4 regions of the Streptomyces sp. NPDC107528 genome follow, and region 4 is predicted to be linked to each of the others. Evidence: riboswitches for the same ligand, from Rfam matches in the RefSeq annotation. Region 4 holds a riboswitch; each other region holds the start of a gene.
The links. A riboswitch is a leader RNA that binds a small molecule or an ion and turns the genes downstream of it on or off. The one in region 4 is predicted to bind cyclic di-AMP.

Region 1: linked by a shared signal. The riboswitch ahead of ACZ7L5_RS00445 (M23 family metallopeptidase) and the one ahead of ACZ7L5_RS12180 (LysM peptidoglycan-binding domain-containing M23 family metallopeptidase) in region 4 are both predicted to bind cyclic di-AMP.
Region 2: linked by a shared signal. The riboswitch ahead of ACZ7L5_RS37565 (LysM peptidoglycan-binding domain-containing protein) and the one ahead of ACZ7L5_RS12180 (LysM peptidoglycan-binding domain-containing M23 family metallopeptidase) in region 4 are both predicted to bind cyclic di-AMP.
Region 3: linked by a shared signal. The riboswitch ahead of ACZ7L5_RS34055 (C40 family peptidase) and the one ahead of ACZ7L5_RS12180 (LysM peptidoglycan-binding domain-containing M23 family metallopeptidase) in region 4 are both predicted to bind cyclic di-AMP.

The regions. Positions count from the first base shown of each region.
Region 1 is NZ_JBVKAV010000001.1:110,878-118,119, forward strand. It holds gene ACZ7L5_RS00430 (DNA gyrase/topoisomerase IV subunit A) at 1-135, opposite strand, end outside; gene ACZ7L5_RS00435 (M16 family metallopeptidase) at 682-2,061, shown strand; gene ACZ7L5_RS00440 (M16 family metallopeptidase) at 2,058-3,446, shown strand; cyclic di-AMP (ydaO/yuaA leader) riboswitch at 3,659-3,820, shown strand; gene ACZ7L5_RS00445 (M23 family metallopeptidase) at 3,834-4,616, shown strand; gene ACZ7L5_RS00450 (GntR family transcriptional regulator) at 4,818-5,513, shown strand; gene ACZ7L5_RS00455 (HPr family phosphocarrier protein) at 5,726-6,007, opposite strand; gene ACZ7L5_RS00460 (bifunctional acetate--CoA ligase family protein/GNAT family N-acetyltransferase) at 6,198-7,242, shown strand, end outside.
Region 2 is NZ_JBVKAV010000014.1:104,994-112,235, forward strand. It holds gene ACZ7L5_RS37560 (CocE/NonD family hydrolase) at 1-1,729, shown strand, start outside; cyclic di-AMP (ydaO/yuaA leader) riboswitch at 2,010-2,184, shown strand; gene ACZ7L5_RS37565 (LysM peptidoglycan-binding domain-containing protein) at 2,190-2,954, shown strand; gene ACZ7L5_RS37570 (HAD family hydrolase) at 2,989-3,819, opposite strand; gene fahA (fumarylacetoacetase) at 4,144-5,364, shown strand; gene ACZ7L5_RS37580 (M56 family metallopeptidase) at 5,555-6,493, shown strand; gene recQ (DNA helicase RecQ) at 6,536-7,242, opposite strand, start outside.
Region 3 is NZ_JBVKAV010000012.1:141,966-149,207, reverse strand. It holds gene ACZ7L5_RS34065 (ATP-dependent Clp protease proteolytic subunit) at 1-628, shown strand, start outside; gene ACZ7L5_RS34060 (hypothetical protein) at 636-944, shown strand; cyclic di-AMP (ydaO/yuaA leader) riboswitch at 1,303-1,497, shown strand; gene ACZ7L5_RS34055 (C40 family peptidase) at 1,501-1,974, shown strand; gene ACZ7L5_RS34050 (LysE family translocator) at 2,040-2,654, opposite strand; gene ACZ7L5_RS34045 (LysR family transcriptional regulator) at 2,789-3,676, shown strand; gene ACZ7L5_RS34040 (ATP-binding protein) at 3,692-4,150, opposite strand; gene ACZ7L5_RS34035 (helix-turn-helix domain-containing protein) at 4,364-5,233, shown strand; gene ACZ7L5_RS34030 (DUF397 domain-containing protein) at 5,243-5,470, shown strand; gene ACZ7L5_RS34025 (8-amino-7-oxononanoate synthase) at 5,553-6,680, opposite strand; gene bioB (biotin synthase BioB) at 6,827-7,242, shown strand, end outside.
Region 4 is NZ_JBVKAV010000003.1:513,028-520,269, reverse strand. It holds gene ACZ7L5_RS12205 (aspartate aminotransferase family protein) at 1-532, shown strand, start outside; gene ACZ7L5_RS12200 (helix-turn-helix domain-containing protein) at 610-1,272, shown strand; gene ACZ7L5_RS12195 (DUF6126 family protein) at 1,269-1,391, shown strand; gene ACZ7L5_RS12190 (tyrosine-protein phosphatase) at 1,478-2,275, opposite strand; partial or broken gene ACZ7L5_RS12185 (alpha-galactosidase) at 2,465-4,531, shown strand; cyclic di-AMP (ydaO/yuaA leader) riboswitch at 4,839-4,996, shown strand; gene ACZ7L5_RS12180 (LysM peptidoglycan-binding domain-containing M23 family metallopeptidase) at 5,001-5,939, shown strand; gene ACZ7L5_RS12175 (SGNH/GDSL hydrolase family protein) at 6,203-6,988, shown strand; gene ACZ7L5_RS12170 (TetR/AcrR family transcriptional regulator) at 7,085-7,242, opposite strand, start outside.

The sequences.
Region 1 (7,242 bases), on a different contig from region 4:
CAGGGCGCGGGAGTAGATGACCGAGTACGCGTACTCGAGGAAGGAGCCCTGCATCTCGTCGACGACGTCGATGTCGAGGATCTTCTCCTCGTACGAGTCCTCGGGCGGCGGGTTCTTCGTGCTGCGGCGGGCCATCGCTGCCGGCTCCTCTGGTTCTGGTCGCTCGAGCGTCTGCGGATCTGACGCGGACCATTGTGGACCGCGGCACTGACAACCACCGACCAGGACCCGATGTTGGGCTCCGACCCGGCATCGCAGAAGTGTCGCCGACGCCGGGCCTCCACCGCGACAGAGGGGCGGGGCGAGAAGCGAACATCACTGTCCGGGACCGTTCTTGCGACCGGACGGGCCGAAGGCAAGCGCGCGCCGCGAGACCGTTCACCCGCCGGAGTGATCGGCGGGCACAGTGCCAGGTCGCAGGGTGTGCGGGCCCGCCTGAGCCCCCTGGACACGGTCGGCGCGTGCCGGGCCCGCCCCGTTCGGCAGGTCCGCGGGACAGGACGACGAGCCGTGCTTGAGGGCCGTCGCGCGTGTCGTCGCGGGCCCGGACGCACCCGCATACCGGCACGGCGTTCCGACCGGGAACTTCGCCGACCCTTCGGACGCTGCATACAGTGGCAGGAACGGAGCACGAACCGCTCGACACAACGCAGTGCACGCGACCGGAAGGACACCTTGCCCATGGGTCACACGGCCACACCGGAGGCACAATCCGGCGGCCTCACCGCCACGGAGCACCGCCTGGCCAACGGCCTGCGCGTGGTGCTCTCCGAGGACCACCTCACGCCGGTCGCCGCCGTCTGCCTCTGGTACGACGTCGGCTCCCGCCACGAGGTCAAGGGCCGTACCGGACTCGCCCACCTCTTCGAGCACCTGATGTTCCAGGGCTCGAGCAGCGTGAAGGGCACGGGCCACTTCGAGCTCGTCCAGGGTGCGGGCGGCTCGCCGAACGGCACCACGAGCTTCGAGCGCACCAACTACTTCGAGACCATGCCCGCGCACCAGCTGGAGCTCGCGCTCTGGCTGGAGGCCGACCGCATGGGCAGCCTCCTGGTGGCGCTCGACGAGGAGGGCCTGGAGAACCAGCGCGACGTCGTCAAGAACGAGCGCCGGCAGCGCTACGACAACGTCCCGTACGGCACGGCGTTCGAGAAGCTGACCGCCCTGTCGTACCCCGACGGGCACCCCTACCACCACACGCCGATCGGCTCGATGGCCGACCTGGACGCGGCCAGCCTGGAGGACGCCCGCGCGTTCTTCCGCACCTACTACGCGCCCAACAACGCCGTCCTGTCGATCGTCGGCGACATCGACCCGGCGCAGACGCTCGCCTGGGTCGAGAAGTACTTCGGCTCCATCGAGTCCCACGACGGCAAGCCCGCCCCCCGCGACGGCTCGCTGCCCGACACCATCGGCGAGCAGCTGCGCGAGGTCGTCGAGGAGAACGTGCCCGCGCGCGCGATGATGGCCGCCTACCGGCTCCCGACGGACGGCACGCGCGAGTGCGACGCGGCCGACCTGGCGCTGACCGTCCTCGGCGGCGGCGAGTCCTCCCGCCTCTACAACCGGCTCGTACGCCGTGACCGTACGGCCGTGGCGGCCGGGTTCGGCCTGCTGCGCCTGGCCGGGGCGCCCTCGCTGGGCTGGCTGGACGTGAAGACGTCCGGCGACGTCGAGGTGCCGGTCATCGAGGCGGCCGTCGACGAGGAGCTCGCCCGCTTCGCGCAGGAGGGCCCCACCGCCGAGGAGATGGAGCGCGCGCAGGCCCAGCTGGAGCGCGAGTGGCTGGACCGGCTCGGCACGGTCGCGGGCCGCGCCGACGAACTGTGCCGGTACGCCGTCCTGTTCGGCGACCCGCAGCTCGCCTTCACCGCCGTGCAGCGCGTCCTCGACGTCACCGCTCAGGAGGTCCAGGCGGTCGCCCAGGCGCGTCTGCGTCCCGACAACCGCGCGGTGCTGGTGTACGAGCCGGTCGCCGACGAGGCCGAGGACCTGGAAGCCGCCGCCGACGGGGCCGCACCCGCCGGGACCACCGACGAGAACGAGGAGTCGGCGCAGTGACCGAGCTCGCCAGCATGGAGTTCCACCCGCAGCCCCAGGCGGGCCAGGCCCGGCCCTGGGCGTTCCCGGCACCGGAGCGCGGCAAGCTGGACAACGGCCTGACGGTCTTGCGCTGCCACCGCCCCGGCCAGCGCGTCGTCGCCGTCGAGGTCCTCCTGGACACGCCGCTGGAGGCCGAGCCGAAGGGCCTGGACGGCATCGCCACGATCATGGCGCGTGCCTTCTCGGAGGGCACCGACAAGCACACCGCCGAGGAGTTCGCCGCCGAGCTGGAGCGCTGCGGCGCCACGCTCGACGCGTACGCCGACCACCCCGGCGTCCGCGTCAGCCTCGAGGTGCCCGTCTCCCGGCTGCCGAAGGCACTCGGCCTGCTCGCCGACGCGCTCAGGGCGCCCGGGTTCGAGGACACCGAGGTGGAGCGCCTGGTGCGCAACCGCCTCGACGAGATCCCGCACGAGCTGGCCAACCCCTCGCGCCGCGCCGCCAAGGAGCTGTCCAGGCAGCTGTTCCCGGCGACCTCGCGCATGTCCCGCCCGCGCCAGGGCACCGAGGACACGGTCGCCGGCATCGACTCCGCGGGCGTACGCGCCTTCTACGAGCGGCATGTGCGCCCGGCGACGTCCACCGTCGTGGTCGTCGGCGACCTCACCGGCGTCGACCTCGACGCCCTGCTCGGTGACACCCTGGGCGCCTGGACCGGCTCTCCGGCCCAGCCCCGGCCGGTCCCGCCGGTGACCGCGGACGACAGCGGGCGCGTCGTCATCGTGGACCGTCCCGGCGCCGTCCAGACGCAGCTGCTGATCGGTCGCGTGGGCCCCGACCGGCACGACCGCGTCTGGCCCGCGCAGGTGCTCGGCACGTACTGCCTGGGCGGCACCCTCACCTCCCGCCTGGACAAGGTCCTGCGCGAGGAGAAGGGCTACACCTACGGTGTGCGCGCGTTCGGGCAGGTCCTGCGCTCCGCCCCGGACGGCTCGGGAGCGGCGATGCTCGCCATCAGCGGCTCCGTGGACACGCCGAACACCGGTCCCGCCCTGGACGACCTCTGGAAGGTCCTGCGCGGTGTCGCCGACGGGGGACTCACCGACGCCGAGCGGGACTTCGCCGTACAGAACCTCGTCGGGGTGGCGCCGCTGAAGTACGAGACCGCCGCGGCCGTGGCGAGCACGCTGGCCGACCAGGTCGAGCAGAACCTGCCCGACGACTTCCAGGCGACGCTGTACCAGCAGCTCGCCGCCACCGGCACCGTCGAGGCGACCGCTGCGGCCGTGAGCGCCTTCCCGGTCGACCGCCTGGTGACGATCCTCGTCGGCGACGCGGCCGAGATCCGGGAGCCCGTCGAGGCCCTCGGCATCGGCGAAGTCAGCGTCGTGGCGGCCGAGTAGGGGACTGGCGCGGCGCCGGAGACGGCCGCACGCGTAGGGGCCCTGGTGACGGAAGAGTCACCAGGGCCCCTTTATGCCCGAATTGAGGGAGAGGTTGCCTGTCTGACCTGTGGGATGCACTACAAAAGGCAGGATCCGTTTGGGGATTGAAAGATGCCCCGTTTAGCGTCTTCCGGGCTGTCCGTCAGGCACTGCGCCGCGCCCGCGGCACCGGACAGCCATCGCCGAGTCCCCGTACGGCGCGAGCCAGGGGAGCCGGGGACCCATGAAGTCCCTGGGGTGAATCGGACGCCCGCGCAGCCGCGAGGGGGTCCGTAGGAGACCTTCCTGCTCCGAACCCGTCAGCTAACCCGGTAGGCGAGAAGGAAGGAAAGGACCAGCCACTTCATGGCGTTCACCTGCGCCACCGGGAAGCGTCCCGCGGGGAAGCACCGTCGTCCCAGCCGCTTCGAACGCACCACCGCCCGCGCCGCGGGCGTCGCCGCACTCACCGCCACCGGCGTGATCGGCACCCTGGCCGCCCCGGCGCTCGCCGCCGAACCGGCCGTCGAACAGACCGGCCTCATCCCGGTCGTCTCCGTCGAGAACTCGATCGCCGACCAGATCGACGCCCAGGCCGCCGCCCAGGAGCAGGCCGCCAAGGAGGCCGCGGCCCGCAAGAAGGCCGCCGAGGAGGCCGCCCGCAAGAAGGCGGCCGCGAAGGCGAAGAAGGAGCGCGAGGCCAAGGAGCGCGCCGCCCGCGAGGCCGAGCGCAAGCGCCTGCTGTCCTACGTCGCCCCGATCTCCGGCTCGTACGTCTCCACGGGCTACAAGACCGGCGGCGCCCTCTGGTCCTCCGGCAGCCACACCGGCGTCGACTTCCATGCCGCCAGCGGCACCTCGGTCCACTCGGTGGCCTCCGGCACCGTCGTGGAGGCCGGCTGGGACGGGTCGTACGGCAACCAGGTCGTGATCAAGATGAACGACGGCACCTACACCCAGTACGGCCACATGTCGTCCATAGCCGTCTCGGTGGGGCAGACCGTCACCCCCGGTCAGCAGATCGGCCTGTCCGGCGCCACCGGCAACGTCACCGGGCCGCACCTGCACTTCGAGGCCCGCACGACGCAGGAGTACGGCTCCGACATCGACCCCGTCGCCTACCTGCGCTCGCACGGCGTGAACCTCTGACGCCCCACCTCTGACGCTCACACCGCGTCTTCCGAAAGCCCCGGCTCCCCGAGCCGGGGCTTTCGGCGTTTCGAACGGCCCGCTGTCCAAAAAATATCCATGGATTCCGGCCCGCCGTCGGAAATTCCGGCCGGTTGCAATAGAGTCACTGAACACACGTCATTCGTCGACGTTTCACGGGGATTAAGGCGGAGGTCGGTCATGCGTATTCCGGCGCACTCGGTATGCACCGCGATCCGGGACGACATCGTCGCCGGGGTCCACGCGCGCGGTGGCAGGCTCACCGAAGAACTCCTCGCCCGCCGCTACGGCGTCTCCCGAGTCCCCGTGCGCGAGGCCCTGCGCACCCTGGAGGCGGAGGGCTTCGTGGTGACCCGGCGGCACGCGGGCGCGTGCGTTGCCGAACCGAGCGAGCAGGAGGCCGCCGACCTGCTGGAGATGCGCACCCTCCTGGAGCCGCTCGGCGCCTCCCGGGCCGCCCAGCGGCGCACCGAGGCCCATCTGAAGGTCCTGCGCGGCCTGGTCAGGCTGGGCCAGGAGCGGGCCAGGCGGGGAAACAGCGAGGATCTGCGCTCCCTGGGCGGCTGGTTCCACGAGACGCTGGCCCAGGCCTCCGGCAGCCCCGCCCTGACCTCGATGCTGACCCAGCTGCGCCACAAGATCGCCTGGATGTACGCCGTCGAGGCGCCGGCCGACCCCGTGGAGTCCTGGACCGAGCACGGCGCGATCGTGGACGCGGTGGCGCGCGGCGACGGCGAGCGCGCCCGCGCGATCACGGCGCTGCACACCGAGCGCTCGATCTCCGCGCACCGGCTGCGCTTCGGCTCCCGCCGTGATCGCACGGAGCGTGTGAGGAATTCGCAACATCCCGTAAACATGCCGAGCCTGCGGCATTAACACGGGCGCCGTATACAAAGAGGAGATATTCGGAGGCGGCGAATTCTCGCTGCCCATTTTCGGATGTGCAGGTAATTCTCGGGCCCGCCCGCCTCGAAAGTGGGAGCGCCTGCTCGAAAACACGAACCCAGTGCCGAAAACAGTGAAGCCGCGCCCGCCGGAAAGGCGAGCGCGGCTTCACCGCTTGCTGTGGGAGGTCCCGCTCAGGTCCGTCAGACCGTCTCGGGCAGCTCCTCGAGGCCCTCGGAGACCAGCTTCGCCAGACGGTCGAGGGCGGCGTCCGCACTCTCGGCGTCGGAGGCGAGGACGATCTCCTCGCCGCCCTGGGCGCCCAGGCCCAGGACGGCCAGCATGGAGGCCGCGTTGACGGGGTTGCCGTCGGCCTTGGCGATCGTCACCGGGACGCCTGTGGCCGTGGCGGCTCGGACGAAGATGGAGGCGGGGCGGGCGTGGAGGCCCTCGGCCCAGCCGACGTTGACGCGGCGCTCAGCCATGTGATGCTGCCCTTCGGTTCTCAGGGTTGTCTAGACCAGTTTCCCACACCCGTGAAGCACGACGGAACTGGACGAACGTCCGACGAACGTCCCCTCCTGAGGTGACCGTCGGGTCGCGGCCTCGACCCCACGTACGTCCTGAACAGACTGCCTCGCGCCGTTGTCGTACGCGAGCCGTACTCTGGGCCCCATGCAGAGCGCCTCGGACAGGCACGCGTACCCCGCCCACTGGGAAGCCGACGTGGTGCTGCGCGACGGCGGCACCGCGCGCATCCGCCCCATCACCGTTGATGACGCCGAGCGCCTGGTCAGCTTCTACGAGCAGGTGTCGGACGAGTCGAAGTACTACCGCTTCTTCGCGCCCTACCCGCGGCTGTCCGCAAAGGACGTCCACCGCTTCACGCACCACGACTTTGTGGACCGGGTGGGACTCGCGGCCACGGTGGGCGGCGAGTTCATCGCCACCGTACGCTACGACCGGATCGGCACCGACGGAATGCCCGCGTCCGCGCCCGCCGACGAGGCCGAGGTCGCCTTCCTCGTCCAGGACGCCCACCAGGGCCGCGGCGTCGCCTCCGCCCTGCTCGAACACATCGGCGCCGTCGCCCGCGAGCGCGACATCCGCCGCTTCGCCGCCGAGGTGCTGCCCGCCAACAACAAGATGATCAAGGTGTTCACGGACGCCGGGTACACCCAGAAACGCAGCTTCGAGGACGGCGTCGTCCGCCTGGAGTTCGACCTGGAGCCGACGGACCGCTCGCTCGCCGTCCAGTACGCGCGCGAACAGCGCGCCGAGGCCCGGTCCGTGCAGCGGCTGCTGGTGCCCGGCTCGGTCGCCGTCATCGGCGTCGGCCGCACCCCGGGCGGGGTGGGCCGCAGCGTCCTGGGCAACATCAGCGACGCCGGGTTCACGGGACGGCTGTACGCACTGAACAGGGCGTTCCCGGAGGACCTCAAGGAACTCGACGGCGTGCCCGCGCACCGCTCCATGCGCGACATCGAGGAACAGGTCGACCTCGCGGTGGTCGCCGTGCCGGCCGCGTACGTCCCCGACGTGGTCGCAGAGTGCGGCGAGCACGGCGTGCAGGGGCTGGTCGTGCTCTCCGCCGGGTACGCCGAGAGCGGGCCCGACGGCCGCGAGCGGCAGCGTGAACTCGTACGGCAGGCACGCGCCTACGGCATGCGCATCATCGGGCCGAACGCCTTCGGGGTCATCAACACCTCCGCCGACGTAC
Region 2 (7,242 bases), on a different contig from region 4:
GGAGCTCGCCGACGGGGTCGAGGTGGTCAACTGGCTGGCGGCCCAGCCCTGGTGCAACGGCCGGGTCGGCATGTTCGGCATCTCCTGGGGCGGCTTCAACTCCCTCCAGATCGCGGCCCTCGCGCCCGAACCGCTCAAGGCGATCGTCACGGTCTGCTCCGCGGACGATCGCTATGACAACGACGTGCACTACATGGGAGGTTCCGTCCTCGCCGTCGACATGCACGCCTGGGCGTCGACGATGCTCGCCTTCGCCGCCCGCCCGCCGGACCCGCAGTATGTCGGGGACGCCTGGCGGGAGATGTGGCTCAAGCGGCTGGAGGCCGTCGAACCGTTCCTGCACACCTGGCTCGGCCACCAGACGCGCGACGACTACTGGCGCCACGGCAGCGTCTGCGAGGACTACGGCGCGATCGACGCCGCCGTCCTGGCGGTGGGCGGCTGGCACGACCCGTACCGCGACACCGTCCTGCGTCTCGTCGAGCACCTGCCGGCGGACCGCGTGCGCGGCCTGATCGGCCCCTGGTCGCACCAGTACCCCGACCGCGGCCTGCCGCCGGGCCCGGCGATCGGCTTCCTCCAGGAGACGCTGCGCTGGTGGGACCACTGGCTGAAGGACGAGGACACGGGCGTCATGGCCGAGCCCCTGCTGCGCTCGTACGTCAGCGACTCGCACCGCCCGGCCACGGTGTACCCCACGCTGCCCGGCCGCTGGGTCGGCGAGCCGGCCTGGCCCTCTCCGCACGTGCGCGCGGTGACGTACGCCTTCCAGGGCGCCCCCGTCCTCGTCCGCTCCCCCATGCACACCGGGATCGACGCCGGCCGCTTCTTCCCCTTCGGCAACGATGCCGACCTGCCGCCGGACCAGCGGGAGGAGGACGCGCGGTCGGCGTGCTTCGAGTTCGAGGTGGGCGAGGAGACCTGGGTGTCGGGGCGGCCGAAGGTGCGGCTGCGGCTGACGTCGGAGGTGCCGCGCGGGCAGGTCGTCGCCCGGCTCTGCGACGTGGCACCGGACGGCTCCTCGACCCTGGTCACGCGGGGCGTGCTGAACCTGTCGGCGCGCCACGGCCGGGACCGCGCGGTGCCGTGGGAGCCGGGCGCCACCGAGGACGTGACCTTCGAGCTGAACGGCATCGGCCACGCCTTCCCGCCCGGGCACCGCATCCGCCTCGCCGTCTCCTCCGCGTACTGGCCGTGGATCTGGCCCCAGCCGGACTCGGCGGCGGGCTTCGGCCTGGAACCGTCGGGAAGCTCGCTGGAACTTCCGGTACGCGCGCGTGCGTTGGACGAGTCAGCAGACGACACAGCGATCACCTTCGAGGAACCGGAGCAGGCGGAACCGCTCGGCGTGAACTCCCCCATCACGCTGGACGAGCCGCGCCCCGAGCGGCTCGTCGTGCGGGACGTGGCCAAGGGCGAGTGGCGCCTGGACGTCGACCCCCGGTACGGCGGCACGCGCGTGTACCCCGACGGCCTGGAGTTCACCGAGGACGCGCTGGAGACGTACACGATCAACGAGTGGGACCCCTTGTCGGCCCGTACCCGTTCGGAGTGGTCGATCCGCCTGCACCGGCCGGAGCTGGGGTGGGACGCGACGGTGCGGACGCGCTCGGAGATCAGCTGCGACCGGCATGACTTCATCGCCTCCAACGAGGTGATCTGCCGGGAGGGCGAAGAGGTACTTTTCCACCGGACATGGGAGAAACGGACTCCACGGACAGCCGGTTAAAGGCGAGTTGGAATCATTGCCCGATTTGCCGCTCTTGTGGATGCCAGTGAGTTGGGTCACTCGCACCCGGTCACGCACCACCTCGGGGCACCCGCGTCTCCCCTTGCCTCAAAAGCAAGTTGAGGCTTGGCAACCGCAAAGGATCAAGCGCCCCATTCACACCAGACCATGGTCAACCGGCCGACAGGTGACCACGGCACTTGTTCCGGGCATGTGCTCTCGCATACGTTCCCGCTCAGTCGGGCGGACGCCTAATCCTGCCGCCGCCCGAGTCACCCACCCACGCAACTCACTCACGCACGGCAGGAGCGGGGGACCCAGGTAAGTCGCCGGACCGGACGCCTTGATGGCGCACCGAACCGGCTCGGGGTGAAGTCGCACCGCCACACGGCGGCGCGGCCGGGCATCTCCCGCCCGAACCCGACAGCTCACCTCGCAGGCGCCGGAGAGGAACAGCGCCATGCCCCGAGGCAAACACCGCCGCCCCCGCACCAACCCGCTCACCCGGCACGTCATCGCAGCCGGCACCGGCACCGCCGCCCTCGCCATCCCGCTCCTGAGCGCGACCACCGCGAGCGCCGCACAGCCCGCCCAGTCCCCCACCGTCGCGCAGGCCGCTCCCCAGGCCGCCGTGAAGGCCAAGACGGTCACGTACACGACGAAGAAGGGCGACACGCTCTACGGCGTCGCCGACCGGTACGACGCGCAGGGCGGCTGGAAGCAGCTCTACAAGGACAACCGCAAGGCGATCGGCGACGACCCCCGTCTGATCCACCCCGGCCTCGACCTGGAGGTCCGGGCGACGAAGAAGGCGAGTTCGCCGGACAAGTCGGCCGACAAGGCGTCCGCGCCCGCCAAGAAGTCCAACGTCGCCAAGGCCACCCAGTCCTCCGTGAAGACGTACCCGAACAACCTCGACGGCTGGATCCGCAACGCGCTGGACATCATGGCGCAAAACGGAATTCCGGGTTCGTACGAGGGCATTCAGCGCAACATCATGCGCGAGTCGTCCGGCAACCCCCAGGCCATCAACAACTGGGACTCCAACGCCGTCGCGGGCACCCCGTCCAAGGGCCTCCTCCAGGTCATCGACCCGACCTTCGCGTCGTACCACGTGCCGGGGACGGTGTACGACCCCTTCGACCCGGTCGCGAACATCACGGCCGCGTGCAACTACGCGGCCGCGCGTTACGGCTCGATCGACAACGTGAACGGCCCCTACTAGGCCCTGGCGCGGGGGCCTGGTCCGACGACGTGCCCTACTGGGCGAAGTCGGCCAGGCGCCCCGCGAACAGCCTCTCGAGGACGACGGCGATGCCGTCGTCCTCGTTCGAGAGGGTGATCTCGTCGGCGACCGCCTTGAGTTCGGGATGCGCGTTGGCCATCGCCACCCCGCGGGCGGCCCAGTCGAACATGGGGATGTCGTTGGGCATGTCCCCGAAGGCGATCGTCTCGTGCGCGCCCAGACCGAGATGCTCGGCGGCGAGGGCGAGACCGGTCGCCTTCGTGACGCCGCATGGCTGGAGTTCGACGGTCCCGGGCCCCGACATGGTGACCGTCGCGAGCGACCCGACCACCGACCGCGCCGTCGCCGCCAACTCGTCGTCGGACAGGGTGGGATGGCGCAGCAGCACCTTGCTGATCGGCTCGCACCACAGGTCGTCGCGGTGCCGGACGCGTACGGCGGGCAGGGTGGGGTGCGGCATCAGGTACCCGGGCTCGATGAGCGTGAGGCCGTCCACGCCGTCCTGGTCGACGGCCGCGTACACCTGCCCCACCTCGGCCTCGATCTTGCCGAGCGCGGTCTCCGCCAACTCCCGGTCCAGGGTGATGGACCACAGCAGACAGTCCGCTCCGGCGTCGTACAACTGCGCGCCCTGTCCGCACACCGCGAGCCCCCGGCTGCCCAGGACGTCGAGGAGCGGGCGCACTCTGGGCGCCGGCCGGCCCGTCACGACGAGGTGCTGCGCACCGGCCGCCGCCGCCTGCGCGAGCGCGTCGAGGGAACGGTCGGAGAGCGTGTCGTCGCCTCGGAGCAGCGTCCCGTCCAGGTCAGTGGCGATGAGTGAATATGCGATGGGTCGGGCCATGATCAGAGAATACGGACAGGAGGCCCCATCGACTCGACTCGAACCGGACGGCTGCTGTGTTCACATGTGTTGACACCTGTTCCGGTTCCAGTTCTGATTCCACCCGGGCAACTTCCTTTTGCTTGTGGCGATTTCACTCCCACGTGGTGCCGGCGAGCTCCTGGGCGGCACCGACTCAGGTCTCGTCGACGCGGCCGAGTGCGGCGACCTGCTGATTCGCCCGCCCCGACGACGCGAGTTCCGCACTGCCCAAGACCCTCGTCTCACCCGTAACGTGTGGCCAGACCACATGGCACGGAGCGTATGAGAGTGAGGCAGCACCCCATGCCCCCCTTCGATCTCCCCGAGGGCGACCCCTTCGGCACGCACAACCTTCCGTACGGCGTCTTCTCCCTTCCCGGCTCGGACTCCGCGCGACGGGTCGGCGTCCGGCTCGGCGACCACGTCCTCGACGCGGGCAGGGCGGCCTACGCGCTCGGCTCGCCGTACGCCCCGCTGCTCGCCCAGGACTCCCTGAACCCGCTGCTCGCCGCCGGCCACACCACGTGGTCGGACGTACGGCGCGCACTGACGGCCTGGGTGACGGTGCCGGCGCACCAGGAGGCCATCGCGGACCTTCTCCACCCTCTGTCCTCAGTCACCCTGCACCTCCCCTTCGAGGTCGCGGACTACGTCGATTTCTACGCCTCCGAGAACCACGCCCGGAACGTCGGCCAGATCTTCCGCCCCGACGCCGAGGATTCGCTCACCCCCAACTGGAAACACCTGCCGATCGGTTACCACGGGCGCGCCGGCACGGTCGTGGTCTCCGGCACGGACGTCGTACGTCCGTCCGGCCAGCGCAAGGCCCCCACTGATCCGGCGCCGGTCTTCGGCCCGTCGGTCCGCCTCGACATCGAGGCAGAGGTCGGCTTCGTGATCGGCACGCCCTCGGAGATGGGCAAGCCGGTGGCGCTGGGCGACTTCCGTGAGCACGTCTTCGGCCTGTGCCTGCTCAACGACTGGTCGGCACGCGACGTCCAGGCCTGGGAGTACGTCCCCCTCGGCCCGTTCCTCGGCAAGTCCTTCGCCACGTCGGTGTCGGCGTGGATCACCCCGCTGGACGCGCTGGAGGAGGCGCGGGTGGCGCCGCCGGAGCGGACGCACCCCCTGCTGCCGTACCTGGACGACTCCGGCCCCGAAGCCGAGCCCGGCGGCTACGACCTGCGTATCTCCGTGGCCATCAACGGCCACGTCGTCTCCGAGCCGCCCTTCTCCACCATGTACTGGACGGCCGCCCAGCAGCTCGCCCACATGACCGTGAACGGCGCCTCCCTGCGCACCGGTGACCTGTACGGCTCGGGCACGGTCAGCGGCCCGACCGAAGGGGAGCGCGGCTCACTCCTGGAGCTGACCTGGAACGGCCGTGACCCTCTCGAACTCCCGGACGGCAAGCGGGCGTTCCTGGAGGACGGCGATGTGGTGACCCTGTCCGCCTGGGCCCCGGGCCCTGGTGGGGTCCGGGTCGCTCTGGGGGAGGTGACAGGACAGGTCGTGGCGTCGTGACGGGACGGGTCGCGTTGTAGTGACGCCGAGCGGCCGGCCCAACCGTCAACTGTGTCTTTCCCCCTGACTCCTGCGATGGTCACCGTCATACTGACTGGCGGTGGGAACCGAGCCGCAACCGGCGTTCGTGACCCACCGCCCCGCACTGCCGCCCTCGCACCTTCCCTGACCAGGATCCGGAGCCCTTGGCATGACCGTCTGCCTGCTCCTGTTGAGCATCGTCGCCCTGACGGCCGCCGTACCCGTCCCCCAGGCGTTGACCCGGGCCTCCTGGCCCGAACGGGAACCCGTGGTCGCGCTCTGGGTGTGGCAGTGCCTGGTCGCCACGGTCCTGCTGTGCTGCCTGACGGCCCTGGCCCTGGGCACCGCCGCGGTCTTCGCCACCGTACGCGCCCAGCTCTTCGCTCCGGCGCCGCCGTCGGTGACCGAGGCGTACGACCTCTCGGCCGCGCCCGCATGGGCGGTGGCCCTCACCCTGCTGCTGGCCGGCGGCGCCGCCTGGACGACGGCGATGCTGGCCCGCGAATTCGTCGAGGCCCGTCGGCGGCGCGGCCAGGCAAGGGCCCACCTGCTCGAACGCGCCCCCGACCTGCCGGCCGACCTGGGTTCGGCGCGGGGCCCGCTGCTGGTGCTGGAGGACGAGTACCCCGACGCCTGGTGGATGCCGGGCAGTCCGCCCCAGCTGATCGTCACCACGGGTGCCCTGCACCGCCTGACCGACCACCAGCTCGACGCCGTCCTCACCCACGAGCGTGGCCACGCCCGGGCCCACCACGACTGGCTGCTGCACCTCTCGACCGCGCTTGCCACCGGATTCCCCCACATCCCGTTGTTCGCCCACTTCTGCGACCAGACCCACCGCCTGGTCGAACTGGCCGCGGACGACACGGCCTCCCGCCGCTGCGGTCACCTGACGACCGCGCTGGCCCTGATCGAGCTCAACCAGCACCGAGGCGTCCTGTCCTGCGCGTCCACCAACCGCCTCCTGGGCGAACGCGTCAACCGCCTCCTGCAGCCACCCCCACGTCTGGGCCGTCGCAACCGGGCCCTCACCACGACGCTGGCAGCGCTGGTACCGCTTCTCCCGCTCCTGATCACGTTCGCTCCGGGGCTGACGGCGTTGAGTTGACCGTCGTCGCCGAGAAGCGCTCGCATGCGCGGGTGGCTCTTCCTAGGCCCAGTCCTCCGGCTCCGGCTCCTGCTCCATCTCGGGCCAGTCGTCCGCCCCGTCGTGGTGAGCCCCCGGGTTGGTCTCGGTCGCCGCCCCCGCACCGGACTCGCCGCGCACCGAGGTCAGCACCTCGAGCACGCCCTCTCCGTACGTGGCCAGCTTCTTCTCACCGACACCGCCGATGCTCCCGAGCTCACGCACGGACGCTGGCCACACCGTCACGATCTCCCGCAACGTCGCGTCATGGAAGATCACATACGCCGGAACACCCTGCTCGCGAGCCTGCTCGGCACGCCAAGCACGCAGGGCCTCGAAGGCCGGCACCAGCGCCTCAGGCAGCTCGGCCGCCGCGGCCTTCGCCTTGCGCTCGCCACGCCCGGACCCGGCGGAACCCGACGCCGACCGCGAGGTGACCGGCTTCTTCGGCTCCTTCCGCAGCGGCACCTCCCGCTCCCGCCGCAGCACCGTCCCGCTCGCCTCCGTGAGCACGAGCGTGCCGTACTCGCCCTCGACCGCGAGCAGGCCCTGCGCCAGCAACTGTCTGACGACTCCTCGCCATTCGCCCTCGCCGAGCTCCTCGCCGATGCCGAACACGGACAGCTGGTCGTGATCGAACTGGATCACCTTGCCGGTGCGCCGCCCCAGCAGGATGTCGACGATCTGCAGCGCCCCGAACTTCTGTCCCCGCTCACGCTGCAGCCGCACCA
Region 3 (7,242 bases), on a different contig from region 4:
ACCGTCAGCCCGCTATGTACTGCCCGAGTTCACCGAGCGCACGAGTTCAGGCACCAGGACGCAGGATCCGTACTCGAAGCTGCTGGAGGAGCGGATCGTCTTTCTCGGCACGCAGATCGACGACATCTCGGCGAACGACGTGATGGCCCAGTTCATGTATCTGGAGCACAAGGACCCCGACCAGGACATCTCGCTGTACATCAATTCACCCGGCGGCTCGTTCAGCTCGATGTCGGCGATCTACGACACGATGCAGTACGTCACCTGCGACGTGGAGACGATCTGCCTGGGCCAGGCCGGCGCGTCCGGCGCGGTGCTGCTCGCCGCGGGCACGCCGGGGAAGCGGTTCGCCCTGCCCGGGGCCCGGGTGGTGATCCATCAGCCGGGGCTGCCCGAGCCGGTCGAGGGCCAGGCCAGCGATCTGGCCATCCAGGCCGACGAACTGACGAGGATTCGGGCCCGCCTGGAGGAGATGCTCGCCCGGCACACCGGGCGCAGCCGCGAGCAGGTGTCCAAGGACATCGAGCGGGACAAGATCCTGAACGCCCAGGAGGCGCTGGAGTACGGACTGGTGGACCGGATCATCCCCAGCCGCAAGGCGACCCTCGCGCCACCCACGGGGCGGTGATCGGCCGGTGCTGCCACCCGAGTTGCCGCCGCTGCCCGCGCTGACCCGTGCGGAGGGCGAGTTGATCGACCGTTATCTCGATGTGGTGGACCTGCTCGGCCGGATCAACCCGGCGCAGGACGGCGACACCTACCGCGGACTGCGTGCCGCCCAGGCGCTCGTCCGCAGAGCGGCCGAGCTGCGGGACGCGCTGGCGCTGATGCACCAGCGGGGCGAGACGGAGCTGCACGCTCCCACGCTCGCGCGTGCGCTGCGCGTGCTGGACGGGGAGCGCCGCACGGCTCGCGTCACGCTGCCGCCGCGCTCCGACAGTTGACGACGTGTACAGGACGGTCCCGGACGTCTCGATCCCACTGACGAGGCGTCCGGACCAAGGCTGAAACGGACCAAACGGCGTACCCCCTTTCGGCGTATCCGTGGCTCCTTTTGCGGGCCCGTCAGGGTTGCGCATCGGGCATGAGTCCAAGGCGGAACAAGGCGCTCCATCGCTGGTCCGGGACGCCTTCACCCTCTGGACACCCTCTCGAACACACGGGTACCCACCCGAACGGGTGAGTGGTGACTAACACCACAAATCACCGGTTCCGCTGGGTATTTCGCTCATCCGTGCACCAAGATCCCTGTCTGACGACAAGCCCCCGCCGCAGCGGCGGGGCGGTCCGGGCGGACGCCGAGTCCTGCCGCCGCCTGGATGACCGGTCGACAGGAGTGGATCGGCAGGAGTGGAGGACCCGAGCAAGACGGGTCGCCGGAGCGGACGTTCGTTCGATCCGAGCAGCCCTTGGGGTGAAGCCGCAGCAATGCGGCCGGGCAACTTCGCCAGCCCGAATCCGACAGGTCATCCTTCACAGGCGGCTGACGAAGGGTTGCGCATGACTGCGCTCAATCGTGTCCCGTCGCTCATGGCCCGGGCCGGTACGGCCTCGGCTCTCACCATCGCCGCGGTGGGCGGCTCGATAATGGCGCCCGGCTTCACGTCCGAAGCGGAGGCAGCCACACCGGCGACGAAGGCACTTCAGATCGCGGCCTCCAAGAAGGGCTCCCCGTACAGGTGGGGCGCCACGGGGCCGAACCGGTTCGACTGCTCCGGGCTGACGCTCTACTCGTTCAAGAAGGCGGGCAAGAAGCTGCCCCGTACGGCGGCCCAGCAGTACAACAAGACCCGCCACATCTCCGCCAAGAGCCGCAAGGCCGGAGACCTGGTGTTCTTCCACTCGGGGTCGTACGTCTACCACGTCGGCATCTACGCCGGGAAGGGAAAGATCTGGCACTCCCCCAAGAGCGGGGACGTGGTAAGGCTGCAGAAGATCTGGACCAGGAGCGTCTGGTACGGCCGGGTCAAGTGACCCACCCGGGGGTGATGGCGGCGGCCTGACACGCCGTCATCGCCCTCGGGGCACGAGAAGGGCCGTCAGACGGCCATCAGCGGCCCGGCGAGGAGCCCGACGCCGAAGGCCGTCAGCGCGACGCCGGTGACGGTCGTGACCGCCCGGGCGGCGCGCGGCCGGCGCAGCCACCGCCCGAGCCGGTCCACCAGCAGGGCGACCACCTGGAACCACACCAGTGCGATCGCGAGCACGATCAGTGCGAGCAGCAGCGTCCGGGGCAGCGCGGGAGCGCCCGCGGGCACGAACTGGGGCAGCACGCTGAGGAAGGTCAGGGACGCCTTCGGGTTGAGGGCGTTGGTGACGAAGCCCTGCCGCAGCGGTCGCCCGGTGGAGTCCTCGCCCGTGTCCGCCACTTCACTGCGCCGCTGCCGCAGGGTCTGGACGCCCAGATACAACACATAGACCCCGCCGACCACTTGGAGCGCGCGGAACAGCGCCGGTACGGCGGCCAGGACCGCGGCGACCCCCAGCACGGCCAGCGTCACATGCACCAGCAGCCCGGCCCCGATCCCGAGCGCGCACGCGATACCGGCCCGGCGGGAGACGAGGGCGTTGCGCACGACGACCGTGAAGTCGGCGCCGGGCATGGCGACGAGGCCGGCGGAAACCCCGGCGAAGGCGATGAGCTGAGCGTCCATGGCACCCAGCGTGCCGCGGGGAAGCCTTCAGCAGGTATGTCGAATATCCTGGGTCTGCCTAAAGCATTGCTTTAGGCAGACAGGCTTGGACGGACGAGGAGCCCGGCATGTAAGACCCGACCAGGCTCGCCGCCCTGGTGGCGGTCGCCGAGGCGGGCTCGATCACCCGGGCGGCGGAGCGGCTCGGCTACACCACACCTGCGCTCTCCCAGCAGCTGGCCAAGCTGGAGCGCGAGGCGGGCACCGCCCTTCTGGTACGGCATCACCGCGGGGCGCGGCTGACGGGTGCGGGCGAGCTGCTGGTGGCGCGGGCGCGGCGAGTACTCGACGAGCTGGAGCGGGCCCGGCACGAGCTGGCCCGGCTGACCGGCCTGTCGGGCGGCACGCTCCGGCTCGGCACCTTCCAGACCGCGGGCATCCATCTGCTGCCGCCGGCCCTCAGCGCCTTCCGGCGGGCCCATCCGGACGTGGAGCTGACGGTCGCCGACTACGAACCGTCGGCGGGTGTCGCCGCCGTGGCGGCCGGGGAGGTGGATCTGGCGCTGACGCACGCGTATGAGCCGGGCGACCCGATTCCGCTCGCGTCCTCGGTCCGCGTCGAGCCGATCCTCGTCGAGGAACTGGTCCTGGTGTCCGCTCCGGGCCACGCCCTCACCACCGGGACCGCACGGCTGCCGCTGGCCGAGCTCGCCGGGCAGCCGCTGATCAGCATGGCGCCGGACGCTCCGGCCCGGCGAGGGGTGGAGGCGGTGCTGGCCCGGGCGGGGGCCTGGCCCTCGGTGCTGGTGCCGACGCCGGGCTATCTCCTGGTGTGCGCGCTGGCCAGTGCGGGGCTCGGGGTCGCGGTCGTACCGGAGATGGTGGCGCGTACGTCGGTCACGCCGGTCGGGGTGCGCGCGCTGGAGGGCGCTGAGCTGCGCCGTACGATCTCGGTCGCCTTCCGGAGCGAGGAGGCGGCCCCGGCCGCGGATGCCTTCCGGGCTCTGCTGCGCGGCTCGTTCGGCCGGTCACGGCAGACCTGAGGGGCGGGCCTGCGGCTACGGTTCCTGGGGCCCTGCAGTCGGCACGGGTTCCGCGGGCACCGTCCACGGCAGTTCGATGGAGATGGTCTTGCCGCCCTCGCGGGTCGGGCGCACTCTCAGCTTGCCGCCGCATTCCGCGGTCAGCCAGCGGATGATGACCAGGCCACGGCCGTTGTCCTGCTGGACGGCTGCGGGCAGCCGCTTGGGGAAGCGCGGGTGGCTGTCGGTGACCCCGATGCGCAGGTGTTCGTCACGGTCGAGCACGAGGTCCACCGTGAAGGTGGGTGACTGGCCGAGGGTGTGCTGTACGGCGTTGGTGGTGAGTTCGGAGACGATCAGGCGGATGGTGTCGGCCACTTCCGTGTCCGGTGGCAGTCCCCACTCCGCAAGGGTGGTGACCACATAGGTCCGGGCCGCGGAGACCGAGGCGGGATCGCTCGGCAGAGTGACGGATGCTTCCAAATGGTCTGCCATGGCGATGTCGTCCCTTTCCCAACGGGACCGCAGTCCGACACAGAGCGGAGGGTTCGAGTACGGTCCCGGACTGGTGCTTCGTCGCCAGACTGCCATTACCAGGGCCGTCACGGTGCCGATCCCCCGAGATATGCATATATCTGTCGCTCGAAGCGGTGAACTCTGCGACGGCAGACCGTATTTGGACGGCTCGGTTGGAGTAAGGAGTTACGCATGCAGCACGGTCCCGCGGTGCGCCGCCGGAAACTGGGCGCGGAACTGCGTGCGTTGCGCACCGGGGCCGGGCTCACCAGTGGTGAGGCGGCCCGGCTGGTGGGCTGGCACCAGTCCAAGGTGAGCCGGATCGAGACGGGCGCCAGCGGGGTGAAACCGGCCGATGTGCGGTTACTGCTCGACGTCTACGGCGTACAGGATGCCCAACTACGCCAGTTGATGCTGGCGTTGGCGGGCTCCGACGAGGGTGACGGCCGGGATCACTGGTGGCACGCGTACCGCGGAGTGCTGCCGACGACGTACCGCGACTTCATCAGCCTGGAGTCCCAGGCGAGCGCGATGCGCACGCTGGAGACCTCCGTGGTGCCCGGGCTGCTGCAGACGCCCGAGTACGCCCGCGCGGTGACCCGGGCGGCGGTGGGCGGGCTCGACGACGACGCCGACGAACGTCTGGACGCGCTGGTCGCGGTCCGTCTGGCCAGGCAGGACGTGCTGCGCGCCGAGCCGCCGCTGGAGCTGAGCGCGGTGCTGGACGAGGCGGTACTGCGCCGGGAGATCGGCGGGCCCGAGGTGATGGAGCGGCAGCTGAGGCGACTGGTGGAGGCGGCGCGACTGCCGCAAGTCCGGCTGCAGGTCCTGCCGTTCGCGGCCGGCGAGCATATCGGCATCACCGGGCCTTTCGTTATCTTCTCATTTTCGCGCACTTCTGATCTGGATGTGGTTGTTCTCGACCACTTGACGAGTAGCCTCTACCTCGAACGGAAAGAAGACCTCCAGGCCTACACGGAGGCCTTCAACGCCCTTCGGATCCACGCCCTTTCGCCCGAGGAATCGATGGATTACATCGCCGCACTGGCTGGCGGCGCGTAAGGAGGCACCATGACCACCCTGCCTCGGAAGGTGAGTTCAAGCACCGAACTACCTGGTGCACGGTGGCTGCGCAGCAGCTACAGCACCGGAGCCAACAACTGCGTCGAGACGGCGCGGCCGCACTCGGGTCCCTGGACCGGGCTGCTCGCCGTGCGCGACTCCAAGGACCCGGCCGGACCCGCGCTGCTCTTCTCCCCCGAGAGCTGGGCGGGCTTCACGGCGGCGCTCCAGTCCTGACAGTTTCCCGATCAGCCTGACCGATTCCGATCATTTCTGATCGGTGCCGCCGGGCGCGACGGCAGGGCCGTGTCACGCCGACTCATGGTCGTGTCTCGCCGATGACCCGTACAGCGCGTTCGATCTGCCCCTCGGAGAGGTCCGCGCGGGCGGTCAGCCTCAGCCGTGAGATGCCGTCGGGGACGGAAGGAGGTCGGAAGCAGCCCACGGCCAGGCCCGCCGCACGGCACTCGGCCGCCCAGCGCACGGCCTCCTCCGGGGACGGCGCGCGCACGGAGACGACCGCCGCGTCCGGCCGTACGGCTTGATGGCCCGCCGCGGTCAGGCGTGCGTGCAGTTCGCTCGCCACCTCGCGGGCCCGTGCCGCGCGCTCCGGCTCGCGGCGCAGCAGTCTCAGTGCCGCCAGGGCCGCGCCTGCCGCCGCGGGGGCGAGGCCCGTGTCGAAGATGAAGGTCCGGGCCGCGTTGACCAGGTGGTCGATCACCCGGGCGGGGCCGAGCACGGCGCCGCCCTGACTGCCGAGCGACTTGGACAGCGTGACCGTGACGACGACGTCGTCGGCGCCCGCGAGCCCCGCCGCGTGCGGGGCCCCGCGGCCGCCGGCCCCGAGCACGCCCAGGCCGTGGGCGTCGTCGACGACCAGCCCGGCGCCGTGGTCCCGGCAGGCCTCGGCGAACCGGGCCAGCGGGGCCGCGTCGCCGTCGACCGAGAAGACGGTGTCGGCCACGACGACGGCAGGCCCGTCGTGCGTCTGGAGCGCCTTGCGCACGGCATCCGGGTCGGAGTGCGCCACGACCTGTGTCGTGCCGCGCGCCAGCCGGCAGCCGTCGATCAGCGAGGCGTGGTTGCCCGCGTCGGAGACGATCAGCGAGCCGTGCGGTGCCAGCGCGGTGACCGCGGCGAGGTTGGCCGCGTAGCCGGACGAGAAGACCAGGGCCGCCTCGACGCCGCAGAAGTCGGCCAGCTCGCGCTCCAGCTCGGCGTGCAGCTCCGTCGTGCCCGTCACGAGCCGGGAGCCGGTCGCGCCGCCGCCCCACGCCCGGGCGGCCCGCGCCGCACCCTCGGTGACCTCGGGGTGGCGGGCCAGGCCCAGGTAGTCGTTGCTCGCGAGGTCGAGAAGCGGCGATTCGGCGGGGCGGGGGCGCAGCGTCCGTACGAGTCCGGCGCGGCGGCGCAGCTCCGCCTGCTCGTCGATCCAGCCGAACGCCATGACTCCTCCGGGCTTTTGTAGGCAGTGGACAGACACTAGCCGCAGCGGCGGGCCCCCACGGTGTGGCAATACCCACACATCGAATGGACAGCGTTGTGCAAACTCTCCTTGGCTCGGAGCCCCTCCGTACGTCAGGATCAGCTCCCATGGACCTGCTGAACACGCTGGTGGACAAGGGGCTTCGGCGCGAGCTGCCGACCCGCGAGGAAGCCTTGGCCGTCCTCGCCACTTCCGACGACGACCTGCTCGATGTGGTGGCCGCGGCCGGGAAGGTGCGCCGGCAGTGGTTCGGCCGACGGGTGAAACTCAACTATCTCGTCAACCTCAAATCGGGCCTGTGTCCGGAGGACTGCAACTACTGCTCCCAGCGGCTCGGCTCGACCACCGGCATCCTCAAGTACACCTGGCTCAAGCCCGACGAGGCCTCCCAGGCCGCGGCCGCCGGTTTGGCGGGAGGCGCCAAGCGCGTCTGCCTGGTGGCGTCCGGGCGCGGCCCCACCGACCGTGACGTGGACCGGGTCTCCAAGACCATCAAGGCGATCAAGGACGAGAACGAGGGCGT
Region 4 (7,242 bases):
CAAGAAGGTCTACTCGTCCATGGACCGCGTGCTGGTCCACTCGGCGAGCTTCGGGTCCAACGCACAGGCCATGGCCGCCGGGCTCGCCGTGCTGTCCGTCATCGAGGACGAGCAGATCGTCGCGAATGCGCGGGCGACCGGGGAGCAGCTGAGGTCCCGGCTCGCGGCACTGACCGACAAGTACGAACTGCTCGCCGACGTCCGCGGGCGGGGCCTGATGATCGGCATCGAGTTCGGCAGGCCCGACTCGCTGAAGCTGCGGAGCCGCTGGACCATGCTGCAGGCCGCGCGCAAGGGCCTGTTCGCGCAGATGGTCGTCGTACCGCTGCTTCGGCGGCACCGGATCCTCACCCAGGTCTCGGGGGACCACCTGGAGGTGATCAAGCTGATCCCGCCGCTCATCATCGGCGAGCGCGAGGTGGACCGGTTCGTCGACGCCTTCACGGACGTGATGGACGATGCCCACAGCGGGGGCGGGCTGATGTGGGACTTCGGCAAGACGCTGATCAAGCAGGCGGTCGCCAACCGCTGACATCCCGGGCCCCGAGCGCTTTTGCCTCTGAGGCAAGGAATTTGCCGCAGAGGCAATCCTCGGGCTGAATGGAGAGCATGAACTCTCCCGAGGCAGAGCCACAGCCAGAGCCCGACCCCGGGGTCGACGCCGAGGCTGATGCGACCGGGCTGGTCGATGCCCTGCCGGCCGTCGCGCCCCAGCTCCGCGCGCTGCGCCGCCGTGCCTCCCTCACGCTGGAGGCCGCGGCTCGCTCGGCCGGCCTGTCGCCCGCGCACCTGTCCCGCCTGGAGACCGGACAGCGTCAGCCCTCGCTGCCGATGCTGCTCGCGCTCGCACGTATCTACGGTACGACCGTCTCCGAGCTGCTCGGCGAGACGGTCGCCGACCGGGACGCCGTGGTGCGTGCCGCCGACATGGAGCCGACCGCGGCCGGCGGCTGGACGTACTGGCAGGCGGGCGCGTCAGGGCGTGGGATGCAGGCCCTGCGCGTCCACGTGCCGTACGGCTCGCAGGGCGACATCGTGCGCGTGCATCCCGGCGAGGAGTGGCTGCACGTCCTCAAGGGGCGGCTGCGGCTGCGCCTCGGGGACGCCACGCACCGGCTCGAGCCCGGCGACAGCGCGCACTTCGACTCGCTCACCCCGCACCGGATCGCCGCCCTCGACCAGGACGGGGTCGAGCTCCTGTTCGTCCACACCCTGCTGCAGAGCCCTACGGCCACCCTGTGCCTGGGCCCCACCCCTGGAGAGACGCCATGAGCGACATGGAGGAGAAGTTCCCGCGAGCCCTGTGGGTGCGGCTCATCATCTACATCGCGGTGGGGCACGTCTTCGCGGCGTTCATCTACCTGCTCTTCGAGATGGGCGCGCGGCAGTAGCCGGGCAGCAGCAGCCAGGCAGCAGCAGCCGGGTCGGAGGGCCGCGAAGCGCGTTCGCACAGGGCGTGCACCGCCGCCGCCCGGCGTCAGTCGAGCAGACGCTCCCGCAGCCGCTCCCGGGTCTCCGGGGTGAGCCCGAGGCCCTGCTCCAGGTAGGTGTCGACGCCGCCCCACACCTCGTCGATCGTCTCGAGGGCCGCCGTCAGATACTCGGCCCGCGCGTCGAACAGTGGGCTGAGCAGCTCCATGACCTCCGGCGAGTAGGCCGAGGCGTCGCTGCCGCTGCGGCGCACCTTGTAGCGGCGGTGCTTGGCGTTGGACTCCAGATAGTCGGCGACGATCGCCTCGCGCTCGACGCCGAGAGCGAGCAGCGTCACGGCGATGGACAGGCCGGCGCGGTCCTTGCCGGCCGCGCAGTGCATCAGGGCGGGGACGCTGTCCTCCGCGAGTGCGTGCAGCACCCGGGAGTGCTCCGCGGTGCGCTCCCTGATGATCATGCGGTAGGAGGCGATCATCCGGTCGGCGCCCTTGCCGTCGGCCAGGATCTCGCGGAGCTGGTCCAGGTTGCCGTCCCGGACCATCTTCCAGAATTCGGCGCCGTCCGCGGGGTCCGACAGCGGCAGGTTCACATTGCGTACGCCCCGCAGCTCCACATCGGCGCCTTCCAGCTTCTGGTCGGCCGCGTTGCGGAAGTCGAAGATCGTGTGCAGCCCCAGGGTGTCGAGGAAGGCAGCGTCGTCCTCGGTCGCGTGCGCGAGGTGGCCGCTGCGAAACAGGACCCCGTGTCGCACCCGCCGTCCGTCCACCGTCGGCAGTCCGCCCACATCGCGAAAGTTGCGAACTCCGGCCAGCTCGGGCTCGGTCGACGGGATCTGCTGCGTCACGGGGGCTCCTCCCAGTCGGCCCGTCGACGCGGCTCGGCGATGCGGCCGACGGGGTGCGCTGTCGACGATACGACATGGCTTCCTGGGCCAATGAGTTGTCCACAGGCGTTGCCCCGGGGCAGCTCGAACCTTGATGATGTAGATACTTGGTGATATTCATTCGTATCTGTTTAGATCTGTAAGGGCTTGATGCTGGAGATCTCCGGCAACGGCCGTACGTGGCTCCTCTCCGGGCCGACCAGCAGTTACGCCGTCCATCTGACGGACGCCGAGGAGCTCCTGCACCTCCACTGTGGGCCACGCATCGCCCTCGCCGAGCCGAGGCCCTCGCCGTGCGCCCGCTGCCGGAGTACTGGACCTTCGAATCCCGCTCGACGGCCGCGAGGAGCACCCGGTCGCGGGCGGCCCCCACTGCGTACGGCCCGCCCCTGTCCGTGCGCACCGACGAGCGGCGTGGCACCGAGTGGGGTTTCGAGCGGTACGAGGCCGAGGGCGACGAGCCGCGGTTGCGCTTTCGTGACGGCGGGCTGGACGTCACCCTGCACTACCGGATGCGCGCAGACGTCGTGGAGCGCTGGGTCACCCTGGACAACCAGGCGCCCGTCCTGGAGCTGCTGCGCGCCGACTCGGCCGCCTGGACGCTGCCCGACCGGCAGAGCTGGCGGTTGTCCCAGCTGCACGGCCGCTGGGGTGCCGAGTCCCGGCTTGCGCAGGGTCCCCTCAACTACGGTGAGAAGGTCATCGGCAGCCGCCGCGGACACACCGGGCATCAGCATCTGCCCTGGGTCGCGCTCGACACGGACGCAACCGAGGAGCGCGGCGAGGTCTACGGCTGCGCTCTCGGCTGGTCGGGATCCTGGCGCATCGCCGTGGCGCAACTCCCCGACGCGCGCGTGCAGATCACCGGCGGTGCCGGACACGACGACTCCGGCTTGCTGCGCCTGGCGGCGGGGGAGTCCTTCACGACGCCCGTCTTCGCCGGCCTGTGGAGCGACGGCGGCTTCGGCGGGGCCAGCCGCGCCTGGCACGCGTTACCAGCGTGCGTTCGTGATCCCGGACGCGGACCGGGACCGGCCGGTGCTGTTCAACTCCTGGGAGGCCACGGAGTTCGACATCTCAGAGGAGCAGCAGAGCCTGCTCGCGCGGCGGGCCACGGCCATCGGCGTCGAGCTGTTCGTCGTCGACGACGGCTGGTTCGGGAAGCGCACCAGCGACCGCGCCGGGCTCGGGGACTGGACCCCCAACCCCGACCGCTTCCCGTCCGGGCTCAAGGCGCTCGCCGAGTATGTGCACGCACTCGGCATGCAGTTCGGCATCTGGGTCGAAACGGAAATGGTAAATCCGGACAGTGAGTTGTATCGCGCCCATCCTGAATGGGTTCAGCATCAAACGGTACGAAAGCGGACGGAACTCCGCAATCAACTCGTACTGAATCTCGCGCGCGACGACGTCCAGGAGTACCTCTGGGAACAGCTCGACGGGCTACTCTCCAGTGCCCCGATCGACTATGGAGTGGGACTTCAACCGCTGCTTCACCGACGCCGGCTGGCCCGGTGAGGCATACCCGCAGCGCCTGTGGGTCGACCATGTCCGCGCCTTGTACGGCCTGCTGGACCGGCTGCGCGCCGCTCACCCCGGCGTCGCCTTCGAGTCCTGCTCGGGTGGCGGCGGACGGATCGACCTGGGCGCGCTCAGCCGTACCGACCAGGCGTGGACCTCGGGCAACACCGACCCCCTCGACCGGCTCGCGATCCAGCACGGCTTCAGCCAGATCCAGTCGGCGAGGGCCATGGCCGCCTGGGTGACGGACAGCCCGAACGCCATGCTCAACCACCGGGCCGCCACCCTGCGCTTCCGGTTCGTGAGCGCCATGGCCGGCGTGCTCGGCGTCGGCGGCGACCTCACCCGGTGGACCGAGGGCGAGCTCGCCGAGGCAGGGAGTGGGTGACGCTCTACTAGGAGATCCGGCCCCTGGTGCAGCACGGCGACCTGTATCGGCTGCGGCCTCCGAAGGGCGGGCCGAGTGCGGTGCAGTACGTGCTCGGTGACGAGACGGTCGTCCTGGCCTGGCTCCAGGCCCAGAGCTACGGCGAGCCCGCCCCGGCGCTGCGGCTGCGCGCCCTTGACCCGACAGAATCGTACGAATGCCTTGAAACGGGCGAAGTTCACCGAGCGGCTGTATTGGCGCATCACGGACTTCGCACCGGCCTACGGGGTGACCTTGATGCGACGGTTATCCGACTGCGTCGCATCTAGGAGTTCTGTCCTAATTGGCGCCTTCATTCCAACTCGCTCTGGAGTAAAGGGAGCTGGAGAAGTGTCACGTGAGGAGCGTCATATTCGTGACCGTGCGTCGCTCGTCATGTTCACGTAATTCACATGCTTTTCGAGGGGTTTTGAGTCCGGCGACGTCCGCATAATTCACGGAGTGTGACCGGTAATTCCCACAAGGGATCAACAGGAACGCATTCGGACGGAACCCCTCACTTGTTCCCGTGCGTCTTTCTCGCTTACGTTCCACACCAATCCGGACGGACGCCTAATCCTGCCGCCGACCGGATCCCGCGCTAACTCACCCGTACCCGGCAGGAGCGGGGGACCCACAGGTACAACCGCCTGTTCCGGTCTCCGGAACGGCTTGGGGTCAAGTCGCGTCCCGACGCGACCGGGCATCTCCAGCCCGCACCCGACAGCTCACCTCGCAGGCGCCGGAGAGGAATTCGCCATGCCCGCGAAGGGTAAGCATCGCCGCCCGAAGTCCCTGCGCTTCACCCGCTCCATCGCCGTCGCCGGAACCGGTGGCGCCGCTCTCGCTCTCCCGCTCATCGGAGCCACCGGCGCCCACGCCGCTCCCTCTCAGTCCGTTTCGGAAAAGGCCGTTCAGTCCGCTCCGGTCGCCGAGAAGAAGGCCAGCGACAAGAAGGCGGACGCGCGGACCTATTCGGTCAAGGTCGGCGACTACCTTGCGAAGATCGCCGACGACCAGAACGTCAGCGGTGGCTGGAAGAAGCTCTACGCCGACAACCGTGAGGCCGTCGGCGCGGACCCGGCGCTGATCCACCCCGGTCTGAAGCTCACCATCGGCGGCAAGCAGGCCGAGAGCGCCCCCAAGTCTTCGTCCGCGCCCTCGTCTTCCTCCTCCGCGCCTTCGAAGTCGTCCTCGGACACGACCGCCTCGAAGTCCTCGGCGTCCAAGTCCGCCGCGTCGAAGACCACCACGACCGCGCAGAGCGCCGACAACGCCGGCGCCTCCAGCGGCTTCTCCGCCCCCCTCGACGGCGCCACCCTCGGCACCGCCTACAAGGTGGCGGGCAGCATGTGGTCCAGCGGCTACCACACCGGTGTCGACTTCTCCGCCCCCACCGGCACCCCCCTGAAGGCGGTCGGTGCGGGCACCGTCGTCTCGGCCGGCTGGGGCGGCGCGTACGGCAACCAGGTCGTCATAGAGCTCGCCGACGGCCACTACGCCCAGTACGCCCACCTGTCCTCGCTGTCCGTCTCCAGCGGCCAGTCCGTGACGGGGGGCCAGCAGATCGGACTCTCCGGCGCGACCGGCAACGTCACCGGCCCGCACCTCCACTTCGAGATCCGCACCACCCCGGACTACGGCTCGGACCTGGACCCGGTCGCCTACCTCCGCTCGAAGGGCGTCTCCATCGGCTGACGCCTGCCGCGGAACCACCTGCCTGACACGCTGCCGAAGGCCGGACCCAGATCCCCGGGTCCGGCCTTCGGTCCGCGCGCACACGGCTGCATGGCGGTTGCGCCCACAACACCCCTCATCAGAGGGTTATTCCACGTTTGGTGAACACTTTAGGAGTGGCTTATCTCACCGCTCGTCAACCCCGTCCTACGGTCGCGTAGGTCACATTCGAAGGTGAATCATGGGCCGACGTGGCAGACGATTCGAAGAGTGACAGCAGATCAGTGATCGGGTCGTACGTTGCGGTGGGGGACAGCTTCACCGAGGGCGTCGGCGACCCCGGCCCCGACGGGGCGTTCGTCGGTTGGGCCGACCGGTTCGCGGTCCTGCTCGCGGACCGACGACCCGAGGGCGACTTCAACTACACGAACCTCGCCGTGCGCGGCAAACTGCTCGACCAGGTAGTCGAGGACCAGCTTCCGAAGGCCGTCGAACTGGCCCCGGACCTGGTCTCGTTCTGCGCGGGCGGCAACGACATCATCCGGCCCGGCACCGACCCCGACGAGGTCGCCGAGCGCTTCGAGCGGGCGATCGCCCGGCTCACCTCCGAGGTCGGCACCGTCATGGTGACGACCGGGTTCGACACACGCGGCGTGCCCGTGCTGAGGCATCTGCGCGGCAAGATCGCCACGTACAACGGTCATGTGCGGGCCATTGCCGACCGGTACGGCTGTCCGGTGCTCGACCTGTGGTCCCTGAAGACCGTTCAGGACCGCCGGGCCTGGGACCATGACCGGCTCCACCTGTCTCCCGAGGGGCACACGCGTGTGGCGCTCCGCGCCGGCCAGGTACTCGACCTGGAGGTCCCGGCGGACCCGGACCAGCCCTGGCCCCCGCTCCCGCCCCGCGGCACGCTCGACATCCGCCGCGACGACGTCCAGTGGGCCCGCGAGTACCTGGTGCCCTGGATCGGGCGGCGCCTGCGGGGCGAGTCGTCGGGGGACCATGTCACGGCCAAGGGCGCGCTGTCCCCGGACGACATCAAGATGCGGATCGAATCGGTGGCTTGAGAGCGGTTCGCGAGCGACCCGTATGCGGTTCGCGGGTGACGTGCAGATGTGGGCCGTACCAACGTGTGATCGGTGCGGCCCACGCCTACGCCGGCGTCAGCGTGTCGACGCCGTCAACGCCTCCCGCTCCAGCCCCAGTTCCCGGGCGAGCGCCTCGTCCACCCACTCCTGGGCACGCGCGCGTGAGACCGCGCCGCGGTACGACGTCATCTGCACGGCGAGCCCGTCGAGGAGGGCCGTCAGGCGCAGGGCCG